Regions from separate parts of the Vibrio sp. TRT 29B02 genome, predicted to be linked through region 1. Evidence: predicted binding sites of a transcription regulator. Region 1 holds the regulator's gene; each other region holds the start of a gene.
What was found. The regulator CRP, encoded in region 1, controls carbon source genes, mostly activating them, when cyclic AMP is high. The targets are predictions, from matches to a motif close to TGTGANNNNNNTCACA.

Region 1 (3,858 bases):
GACTGGTTCATCTGGCGCTGGCACAACGACTACCTCGGAAGCCTTCCGCAAAATGTTCAATATGATGAACGTTAAAGCCGCGTGGGTCGAAGGGGATAGCTTCCACCGCTTTACTCGCCCTGAAATGGATGTCGAAATCCGTAAGGCTCGCGAGCAAGGCCGTCACATCAGTTACTTTGGCCCACAAGCGAACGACTTTGGTGGCCTAGCCGAGTTTTTCCGTAAATACGGACACGAAGGTAATGGTCAGGTACGTCGCTACCTCCATACGTTTGACGAGGCAGTACCTTATAACCAGATGCCCGGTACTTTTACGCCTTGGCAAGACCTACCAGAAAACTCCAATGTACTCTTTTATGAAGGGCTACACGGGGGGGTGGTAGATGGTGACGTTAACGTCGCACAACATGTCGACTTTCTGATAGGCATGGTGCCGATCGTCAACTTAGAATGGATTCAAAAGTTTGTTCGTGATACTCGCGATCGCGGTCATTCTCGTGAAGCCGTCATGGACTCAATAGTACGTTCAATGGACGACTATCTAAACTATATTACTCCACAGTTTTCCCGAACTCATATCAACTTTCAGCGCGTTCCGACCGTTGATACATCAAACCCTTTAAATGCGAAAGGGATACCGAGTTTGGACGAAAGTTTCGTCGTCATTCGACTTCGTGGTATCAAGAATGTCGATTTCCCATACCTACTGGCTATGATTGATGGTTCGTTTATGTCACGCCACAACACCATTGTTGTACCAGGCGGAAAAATGAGTTTTGCGATGGAATTAATTGTTCGCCCTATCCTGCAACAATTGATAGAAACGGGCAAAATCGGTTAAGGCTCACAACTAGAACACGATTACTTTTCATACCGTGATCATGTGCACAGTTTTGCGTACCAAAAAGCCTGTTGTACCCGATTAAAATCAAGAAATCATGCCAGAAAAAGGATACTATTTGTAACCGACACATAAGTTGGCTTGCAGCATTTATAAAGTGCTCTTATCCTAGTAGGTCTTAATTAAGGCTTAGCTTAAACATGGAAAGCGGCAAGCGTACCCTGCAGAGGAAGTGAGATATTATGGTTCTAGGTAAACCTCAAACCGACCCAACATTAGAGTGGTTCCTTTCACATTGTCATATTCATAAGTACCCTTCAAAAAGCACGCTAATTCACGCGGGCGAGAAAGCGGAAACTTTGTACTACATTGTTAAAGGTTCTGTTGCGGTTCTTATCAAAGACGAAGAAGGTAAGGAGATGATCCTTTCTTACCTAAACCAAGGTGACTTCATCGGTGAACTTGGTCTATTCGAAGAAGACCAAGAGCGTACCGCATGGGTTCGAGCAAAATCTCCTTGTGAAGTTGCGGAAATCTCATTCAAGAAGTTCCGTCAGCTTATCCAAGTGAACCCAGATATCTTAATGCGCCTTTCAGCGCAGATGGCAAGTCGCCTACAAGTGACGAGCCAAAAAGTGGGCGACCTAGCATTCCTAGACGTAACGGGTCGTATTGCTCAAACGCTACTAAACCTAGCGAAGCAACCTGATGCAATGACTCACCCAGATGGCATGCAAATCAAGATCACTCGCCAAGAGATTGGTCAAATCGTTGGCTGTTCTCGCGAAACAGTTGGCCGTATCTTGAAGATGCTTGAAGAGCAGAACCTAATTTCTGCACACGGTAAAACAATCGTTGTTTACGGTACTCGTTAATTTCGATTAAGCACTAAATTATAAAAGCCACCAATGGAAACATTGGTGGCTTTTTGTTTTCGAGAAAATTATGGCTTATTGAGGACTAGTTTCGTCAACACCTTTAACCACAAAGCTGTTATCAACTTCTACCCGCCACTATCTTTTGAAGCCCCATCTCGGAACACAGTGTTCTCGAAGGGCGCAGCCCGTTCTAAATGCTCGCAGGACGAAGTCCGGTCTCGACTCTCGCTTCTGCTCTTTACCCGTTAGTGCTTTCGAAGATCTTGTCAGCAGACGCTGCCACAAATCCTGGGTAAAGCTCGCCATTAGGCATTGGATAACGTTTAGCAAACTCGTAGAAGCCTCCAGGGATGATTTCACTACCTTCAGTAAACTGAACCGGCACTTTATCAGCCATCGTTGAAGATTGCTCAAGCAACACTTCAGGCGTGCCTTTCACTTCGCCACCAAACTCGTTGATAGTAAAGCCAGCTGAGCGAAGGTGATCATTAACACCTTTCACCTCATCAAACGCATTAAGTTGGTTAACACTGACAGTAAAGTGGTTCGCACCGTAACCATGGGCAGCTAACCAAGCCGCGTACTCGCTTTCTTTAGCCAGCGTTTGGTAATCCGCATGACTAATATCCCATAGTCGGCCACCGTACAAGAACTCATGACCTGTTAGCTTATCCGCGTCTACTTGCTCGACTAGCTTGGTAACAATCGCTTGAAGTTCACTAGAACACTCATCAACTTTTAGTTCACTGATAAATACTTTTGGCTGTTTTGGATCGGGATGTTCAAAATGTTTCGCCGCGAGCTTTTTGCTTTCAAAAACGTAATCGCCACACGGCTTGTAGCCAGCATCTAGAAAAGGTTGTGCTAGAGTCGCGATACCTAACGGCTCAACGTTGAAAGTACGTAGTGCAATATGGTCATTGATCAATGCTTCGTCTTCTTGCAGAAGTTGGTGTACTTTTTCAGCAGAGGGACACAAGCGTTGAATATAGTCATTCCATAACTGCTGGAATAAAACATCTGGCGTCATAACGCCTCCTTGTATAGGGGTTGTTTACGTTCAAAAATGCCTCCTGGCTCAGGGAGGCAAAAAGGGAAATATCTAAGCGAACTTCACGCTCTACAGTTCAACACCTGGGCTTAATGTTTCAGGAAGAAGTGTCTCGCCACCTTCCATCGAAGCCATTGGGTACGCACAGTAATCCGCTGCATAGTAAGCACTTGGCCTTAGGTTGCCAGAAGCGCCTGGGCCACCGAACGGTGCATCACCACTTGCTCCAGTGAGCTGACGGTTACGGTTAACAATGCCTGCACGAATATGGTCAACAAAGTAGTTCCACTCGCTATCGTCTGTCGATACTAAGCCAGCAGATAACCCAAAGCGTGTGTCGTTGGCAAGTTCAACCGCTTTTTCCAGACCTTGGTAGCGTACGACCTGTAGCAGAGGGCCAAAGTACTCTTCATCAGGTAGCTGTGCAATCGCAGTAACGTCAATAATACCCGGAGTAACAAAGGCGGCTTCACCCGCTTTCGCTTCAACCAAACTGACACCACCCAGTGTTTGCAAGTTTGCCTGTGCAGCAAGGATAAAGTCTGCCGCTGCTTTAGAAATCTGCGGCCCCATGAATGGTGCAGGTTCTGCGAATGGCTGATCGACGCGAATCTTATTGGTCGCTTGTACAAGCTTATTGACCAATAGATCACCCTTCTCACCAACAGGAACATATAGGCGACGAGCACATGTACAACGCTGGCCAGCACTAATGAATGCAGATTGAATAATGGTATAAACCGTTGCGTCCAGATCACCGTAATTTTCAGAGATAACCATAGGGTTGTTACCCCCCATCTCTAGAGCCAGCATTTTGCCCGGCTGACCTGCGAACTGACGGTGAAGGATGTGACCAGTATTGGCACTGCCCGTAAAGAGAACGCCATCTAGCCCTTTAGAATTGGCTAGAGCGATACCTGTCTCTTTCGCACCTTGGACAAGGTTGATGACACCTTTTGGCAAGCCAACCTGATCCCACAGCTTCATGGCAAATTCACCCGTAAATGGCGTCTGCTCAGAAGGTTTGAATACAACGGTATTACCTGCAAGCAATGCAGGTACGATGTGACCATTTGGTAGATGGCCTG
Region 2 (3,858 bases), on a different contig from region 1:
GCTGACTTGTTATGCAGCTAAGATACGCATACAGTTGGTTGAACCAACTACGTCCATCACATCCCCCTGAGTAATAATCACTAGGTCACCATCGTCTAATAATCCACGTTGCTTCAAGGTGGCGACAGCGGCTTCGGCCGTGGCGAGCCCCGTCGCTGACTTATCATCAAAGAAGACAGGGAATACGCCGCGATAAAGCGCCGATAAATTAAGCGTACTTTCATTGCGTGAGAGAGCGAAGATTGGTAGCCCCGAGCTCAAGCGAGACATCATAAGCGCGGTACGACCGGATTCAGTCAGTGTCACAATGCCTTTGATTCCACGCATGTGGTTTGCTGCAAACATTGTTGACATTGCAATCGTCTCTTCACCTGTCTCAAATACGGACTCCATTCGGTAGCTAGAACGGTTTACAGCGGACATTTTCTCTGCCCCTAAACAGACTTCTGCCATCGAGCGAACGGTTTCTAGTGGGTATTTGCCCGCAGCGGTTTCACCTGACAACATGACGGCATCGGTGCCGTCTAAGACCGCATTGGCTACGTCCATTACTTCGGCACGAGTCGGCATTGGGTTTTCCATCATCGACTCCATCATCTGCGTCGCCGTGATAACGGTTCGGTTGAGTGCTCGAGCTCTGCGGATAAGTTGTTTTTGAACACCCACAAGCTCTGGGTCACCAATTTCGACCCCTAAATCACCACGCGCAACCATCACCGCATCCGAAGCAATGATGATGTCGTCAATGTTAGCTTCACTCTCTACTGTTTCGGCACGTTCCACTTTGGCGACGAGACGGGTCTGTAGCCCTGCATCGGTCGCGAGTCTGCGGGCATACTTCATATCTTCCCCGTTGCGAGGAAATGAAACCGCAAGGTAGTCAACGTTAATTTCGGCTGCGAGCTTGATATCTTTCTTGTCCTTCTCTGTGAGCGCTTCAGCAGAGAGACCACCGCCTTTTTTGTTTATCCCTTTGTTGTTTGATAGCGGGCCACCAATAATAACTTTGGTACGGACTTCTGTACCGTTAACAGCAATGACCTGTAGCTGAACACGGCCATCGTCAAGCAGCAGAATATCGCCAGTCGAGACATCGTTTGGTAGTTCTTTATAGTCAAGACCGACTGCATCCTTATTGCCTTCACCCGGAGGTAAGGCGCTGTCGAGAGTGAAAATATCGCCGATAGAGAGGGTGATTTTGCCTTCTTTAAATGTGGATACACGAATTTTTGGGCCTTGAAGGTCTCCCAGAATTGCGACATGAGTGCCCAGTTTTGCAGCGATGTTACGAACTCGTGTTGCTCGCTCACGATGATCGTCTGCGGTTCCGTGCGAGAAGTTCATCCGTACTACATTGACCCCAGCTTCGATAATTGCTTCCAGCATGCCGGGTTGATCGGTAGAAGGTCCTAGAGTAGAGACAATTTTTGTTCTTCTTTGGATTGCAGTCATTCGGATCTCCTTGGTTTGACTTTGCCGCGTACTCGTTAACGTGCGGCACCTGTGCTTTTTTCCGTACTTACGTCAGGTTAGCTATAAGTATATACCTGAGTAAAATCTGTGCTAATAAATCACATTACAATTCGATGTCGGTCTGTGAAAAGGTGATTGAAGAGATATTTATTAACGCAAAAAAATGCGAATCGATTTGTGATAAATCCTTCGCTATTTGATTAGGAACACAAAGAATCATGTTTATACGTGACACTTGTCACGGCAATCTATCAAAGCTCTTCACAATTACTTCGCAAAGTAAAAAAATTGTCGAGTTGTTGATATTTGGAGCACTCTATGTACATGGCTCAACCCGGCCATATTGATCATATCAAGCAGGTCAATGCTGGCCGCGTATATAAACTTATTGATCAAAAAGGACCTATTTCGCGGATTGACCTCTCCAAACAGAGTGAGCTGGCGCCAGCTAGCATTACCAAAATCACCCGAGAGCTCATCGAAGCGCATCTTATTCATGAAACCACGGTTCAAGAAGCGACCAGTCGTGGACGTCCTGCTGTTGGTTTGCAAGTCAACAATGAAGGTTGGCAGTTCCTATCTATGCGTCTTGGACGTGGCTACTTAACGATCGCTTTGCATGAGCTGGGTGGGGACGTTCTAATCGACACCAAAATCGATATCCATGAAGTGGACCAAGATGATGTTCTCGCTCGCTTACTTCATGAAATTGATGAGTTTTTTCAAACCTACTCAGAGCAGTTAGATCGCGTAACCAGTATCGCGATTACTTTGCCAGGTCTCGTTAACTCTGAGCAGGGGATAGTGTTGCAGATGCCGCACTACAATGTTGAGAATCTGCCGTTAGGGCCAGAAATATACAAGGCGACGGGGTTGCCAGTATTTATTGCCAACGATACGCGCGCATGGGCTTTAGCTGAAAAGCTGTTCGGTCATTCGCAAGATAATGAGAATTCGGTTCTGATCTCTATTCACCACGGCTTAGGTGCGGGGATTGTGCTGGATGGACGCGTACTGCAAGGGCGTCATGGCAATATTGGTGAACTCGGTCATATCCAAATCGATCCCAATGGCAAGTTATGTCATTGTGGAAACCGTGGGTGTCTAGAAACGGTTGCCAGTTCTCAGGCAATTAGGGGGGAGGTGACCCAGCGTATCGCTCAGGGCGAAGCTTCTTCCCTGTCGGAAATAGAAGAGATCACCGTAGAAGATATCTGTGAAGCGGCTGAAAATGGCGACCCGCTCGCTGTTGATGTGATTGAAAAACTTGGCCGTTACCTTGGCTCTGCGATTGCAATTGTGATTAACCTCTTCAACCCAGAAAAGGTGTTGATTGGTGGGGTGATTAACCAAGCGAAAGAAGTACTTTACCCTGCGATTCAAACTTGTATTGAAGAGCAAAGCTTACCCGTGTATCACCAAGACTTAGAGCTGGTAGAGTCACGTTTCTATAAGCAGGCGACGATGCCTGGAGCGGCATTAATCAAGCAAGCTCTTTATGATGGTCTATTGTTGATGAAGGTTATCGAAGGATAGTAGTTTCTGAGCTGTAGTTCCTTTATCTTTCTAGTAAACCCATATAATCTTGAATGATATATGGGTTTATTTTTATGTTAGTCTTGCTATAGACTACTTTTGTTATATACACATCGGTCGAGAAGTAGTATGTCTGGAGTTTTAAATACCGTTGATCAGCGAACTAATCTAGTGGGTGAAAACCGCCTAGAGCTTCTGTTGTTTAGCTTGAATAGCAGGCAGGTTTTCGCCATCAACGTATTCAAAGTACGTGAAGTGATCAAGGTTCCACCGTTGACCAAAATGCCCGGTTCGCATCATCATATCACCGGCGTTGCTTCTCTTCGTGGTGTATCCGTTCCTGTTATTGATTTGCGTGCCGCAATTGGTTTTCCTCCATCTCGTCTAGAGAATCAAGAAGAGAATCTGATCATCACGGAATATAACCGAACCATACAAGGGTTTCTGGTTGGTCAGGTGCGCAATATCGTTAATACCGCATGGACGGAAATTCAGCCTCCGCCAAAAACCGCAGGACGAGCAAACTACTTAACGGCGATCACGCATGTTAAAGGTGGTGACAATCTAGATATCGTTGAAATCATCGATGTCGAGAAGGTGCTGGCTGAGATTATTGACTATGACATTTCTATCTCGGAAGGGGTTCTTGATCACGATTTGGTGACTGAGATGGTTGGTCGTAACGTTCTGATTGTTGATGATTCTTCGACAGCACGTACTCAAGTGCGTGGTACTTTGTCACAGCTTGGCCTGAATATTATTGAATGTCGCGATGGCTTAGAAGCGCTCAATTTACTTAAGTCGTGGTGCGACGAAGGTAAGAACGTCGTTGAAGACCTGTTGTTGATG
Region 3 (3,858 bases), on a different contig from region 1:
TGAATGCCATGAAAGTTGTAACCACCGGTGAAAATGTTAGGGCATGGCAGACCCATAAATGATAATCGCGCACCATCCGTACCACCACGAATTGGCTTAATCTGGGGCTGAACATCACACGCAATCATCGCTTGTTTCGCTAACTCTATGATATGCGGATACGGCTCCACTTGCTCTTTCATGTTGAAGTAGCTATCGGTTAACTTCAATTCAACTGAGCCGTGCGTTAATTGGCTGTTCAACTCGGCAACTTTTTCAATCATAAATTGTTTACGAGCCGCTTGCCCTTCACGGTCAAAGTCTCGGATGATGTAGCCCAGCTCGCTACGCGCAACCGACATACTCGCGGACTTCAGATGGTAGAAACCCTGATAGCCATCAGTGCACTCAGGAGTCTCGTCACTTGGCATCATCATTTGGAACTGAGCAGCAATGTTCATTGAGTTGACCATCTTGTCTTTTGCTGTTCCAGGATGAACATTGACACCATGGCAAATAACATCAGCACTGGTGGCATTGAAGTTCTCAAATTCCAGCTCACCGACCGGACCACCATCAATGGTGTAAGCCCACTCGGCCCCGAACCTTGCCACATCAAACTTGTCAGCACCTCGGCCGATCTCTTCGTCCGGCGTAAAGCCAATACAGATCTCACCGTGAGGGATTTCGGGATGGGCGATAAGCTCCGCCATAGCAGAAATAATTTCCGCAATGCCTGCTTTATTGTCTGCCCCAAGTAACGTTGTCCCATCTGTGGTAATCAAGTTATGCCCATGTAATTGATGCAAATCGGGATATTGAATTGGAGAGAGTATTTGGTCACCTTTGCCTAACGCAATATCACCACCCTGATAATCTTCTACAATCTGCGCTTTTACATTCTCACCTGAAGCATCAGGTGCAGTATCCATATGCGCGATAAAGCCAATCGCTGGAACAGGATAATCTACGTTACTTGGTAGTTTAGCCATTACATACCCATTGGAATCGAGAGAAACATTACTTAAGCCAAGTTCAATCAATTCCTGTTTAAGAAATTGAGCAAAGGTCATTTGTCCTTCGCTGCTTGGACAGGCAAGATGGTTCGGATTTGATTGAGTATTAAAAGTCACATAGCGCAGAAAACGTTGTACCAATTCATTCATAAATACATTCTCTTATAATTTAAGCCTTACTCATAACGAGCTCTCATCGTACGCCTTCTTAGCTACAAGGCTTTGCTATAAATCATTTTTTTCGCAATAACTAGCGAATACAAAAAAGCCCGAAGAGCATAGCTACTCGGGCTTAAAAATATTCAAGTTGCAGGATTAAAGCAGAATAAAGATACCTGCTAAACATGCACTCATCAGGTTAGCTAATGTGCCAGCAAGCACAGCCTTAATGCCTAAATTGGCTACTTCAGCGCGTCTCTCTGGCGCAATAACGCCGATTGATCCCAGCTGGATTGCAATAGAACCAATGTTAGCAAAACCACAAAGTGCAAAAGTAATGATGACTTGGCTATGCTCTGAAAGCAGAGCTTTATGTTCAACAAAATCAATGAACGCAACAAATTCATTCATTACGATCTTCTGACCAATGTATGAGCCAGCCATCAACACTTCATTGGAAGGAACACCTATAACCCATGCGAGTGGCGAAAACAAATATCCAAACAGCGCTTGGAGCGTAATGCCACTAAAGCCAACCAACTCTCCTAGGCTTTCAAGACCCGTGTTCACCATCGCAATCACACTGACAAAAGCTATCAGCATAGTACCCACCGCAACGGCCACCTTCATGCCATTCATCGCACCACTTGCTAGTGCATCAATCACATTACTCTCTTGCGCTTGATCCATTTCAATATTTGATTGGTCGATAGGAGTATCACGTTCAGGCACAATGATTTTTGCCATCATCAAACTACCTGGTGCAGCCATAAAACTCGCGGCAATCAGATATTTTAGCTCCACTCCCAGACCTGCATAGCCACCGAGCACACTCCCTGCTACAGACGCCATGCCACCAGCCATAACCGCAAACAGCTCAGAACGAGTCATTCGAGAAAGAAAAGGACGAACTAGAAGAGGAGACTCACCTTGAGAAAGAAAAATGTTACCCGTTGCCACCAAAGATTCTGCTTTACTGGTGCCAAGAAACTTTTGAATACCGCCACCGATGAACTCGATAACTTTTTGCATAATGCCGAGATAATAAAGTGCAGAAATAAGAGCACTGAAGAAGATGATGATAGGAAGAACGCGAACAGCAAAAATGAACCCAGTGTTCGCTAGATCACCAAATAGGAAGGCTATCCCTTGGTCTGCAAACCCCAATAAGCTCGATACGCCGCTACTTAAACTTGTTAATGCTGCCTGTCCCCAAGGGAAGTAAAGCACTAACGCTGCGAAAGCAACTTGAAGTAACAGAGCACGGGACACTGTTTTCCAGTTAATTGATTGGCGACTTTCCGACAGTAATACTGCACACAAAAGCAGGGCAACGACACCGATTAAGCCAAATAAAACATTCATTAAAAATTACCTCTACAAGCATTGAATTGGTAGCTGGTCCTGTCCTTGGGGTCATTCACCATTCCCTGTGACGGCTTGTATTGGTAGAGCTGTTATTCTCAACCGGGCGGAAAGTATAGCGCCACGAATGAGAGTTTCATCACATATTTATACGCAAACGTTCAAGTGTTCAATGTATGACCACTCTGCATATTTGGCACACCTACTGGTCGCGGTAAACTTCGTCTTTGCCCTTGTCAACATACGCACTTAAACACCTATAAAATTGGAACCAAACTCTCAATTTCACTATCAGGGCATCACAATTATTGGCCAAAAACTGGCGTTATATCATTTGGCACCTAGTGTTAAGTAACAAAGCTTAACGTACCTTTGGTATGACAATTAAGTTCACTACAACGTCATAGGCGAACCTAGCTAACACAACTAAGACTTTCCCCGCTCATGCGGGGATTTTTTTGGCTCGTAAGGAAGGATCGTATGGCATTTTTCCTCCCAACCGCTAGAATACCCGCCCTACTTTGATGTCTGAGAGCCTATATGCAACGCGATTACACTTACAGCAGTCTCACTCAAACTTCTCGTGAAGAGCTTGAAGAATTGAGCTTGAAAATGATTCATCGTCTTATTCCTGAAGAATCAATGACAGAACTGTTTACGTTTGAGCAAGATGAGGCCGAAGATCAGGATAAGCTTCAAGAAGCTCAGTTTGACGCAATGCTCAGAATGAACGCTATCGCACTGAGCCAACTGCCAGCATTGTTTGAAGAATCGGACAATAAGCAGCAAAACATCATTCGAATGCAGCGACTACTGCTGTGGCATTTTTACACAGTGTCGTTTCATCTAGAGCGAGCGATTCCACTTGAGACTCACTGTAACCACGTTGAGATAATCCTCAAGGAGAGCCCTCAAAACGCACTCGAATGGGTAACCACACTCACTGACTTACTGCGTCAATACGCTCAGATTGCACAATCAAAATGACGATACTAGAAAGGATGAGCTACGAGTTGCTGGCTGTCTTCTAGCATCTGTTGTGCAACATACTGGTGTGTCGCTGTTGTCGGATGGGTTACGTCCCAAAACACAAACTTATCCGAACCTTGATAAGCACACTCAGAGCGCAAAGGATGGTTGTACAAATAGTCGACGGATGAAGAACGATTAATATCGAGACACGCTTCACTTGCGTTAACAAATCCATGCGCTTGAGGATCGGCAACCAAGCTCTCAAACAAAGCATGAGTATCATGCAGAGTAATGGTGTACCCCTGTGCAGTGTAGTACGCCACTTGTGCTTTTATGAATCGATTCATCTCCACAATCTTCGCGCGAA

Region 2: the regulator CRP is predicted to act here: its motif matches at 1,701-1,716, upstream of mlc (sugar metabolism global transcriptional regulator Mlc).
Region 3: the regulator CRP is predicted to act here: its motif matches at 2,648-2,663, upstream of ACQEXT_RS00890 (NupC/NupG family nucleoside CNT transporter).

What each region holds. Positions count from the first base shown of each region.
Region 1 covers NZ_JBNJOJ010000029.1:51,402-55,259, forward strand. Annotated here, with positions in the region: gene ACQEXT_RS16770 (phosphoribulokinase) at 1-841, shown strand, start outside; gene crp (cAMP-activated global transcriptional regulator CRP) at 1,084-1,716, shown strand; gene ACQEXT_RS16780 (DUF1338 domain-containing protein) at 1,958-2,749, opposite strand; gene astD (succinylglutamate-semialdehyde dehydrogenase) at 2,840-3,858, opposite strand, start outside.
Region 2 covers NZ_JBNJOJ010000002.1:209,229-213,086, reverse strand. Annotated here, with positions in the region: gene pyk (pyruvate kinase) at 10-1,452, opposite strand; gene mlc (sugar metabolism global transcriptional regulator Mlc) at 1,792-3,009, shown strand; gene ACQEXT_RS02185 (chemotaxis protein CheV) at 3,139-3,858, shown strand, end outside.
Region 3 covers NZ_JBNJOJ010000001.1:205,995-209,852, reverse strand. Annotated here, with positions in the region: gene pepT (peptidase T) at 1-1,145, opposite strand, end outside; gene ACQEXT_RS00890 (NupC/NupG family nucleoside CNT transporter) at 1,311-2,519, opposite strand; gene ACQEXT_RS00885 (exoribonuclease R) at 3,060-3,506, shown strand; gene ACQEXT_RS00880 (SGNH/GDSL hydrolase family protein) at 3,512-3,858, opposite strand, start outside.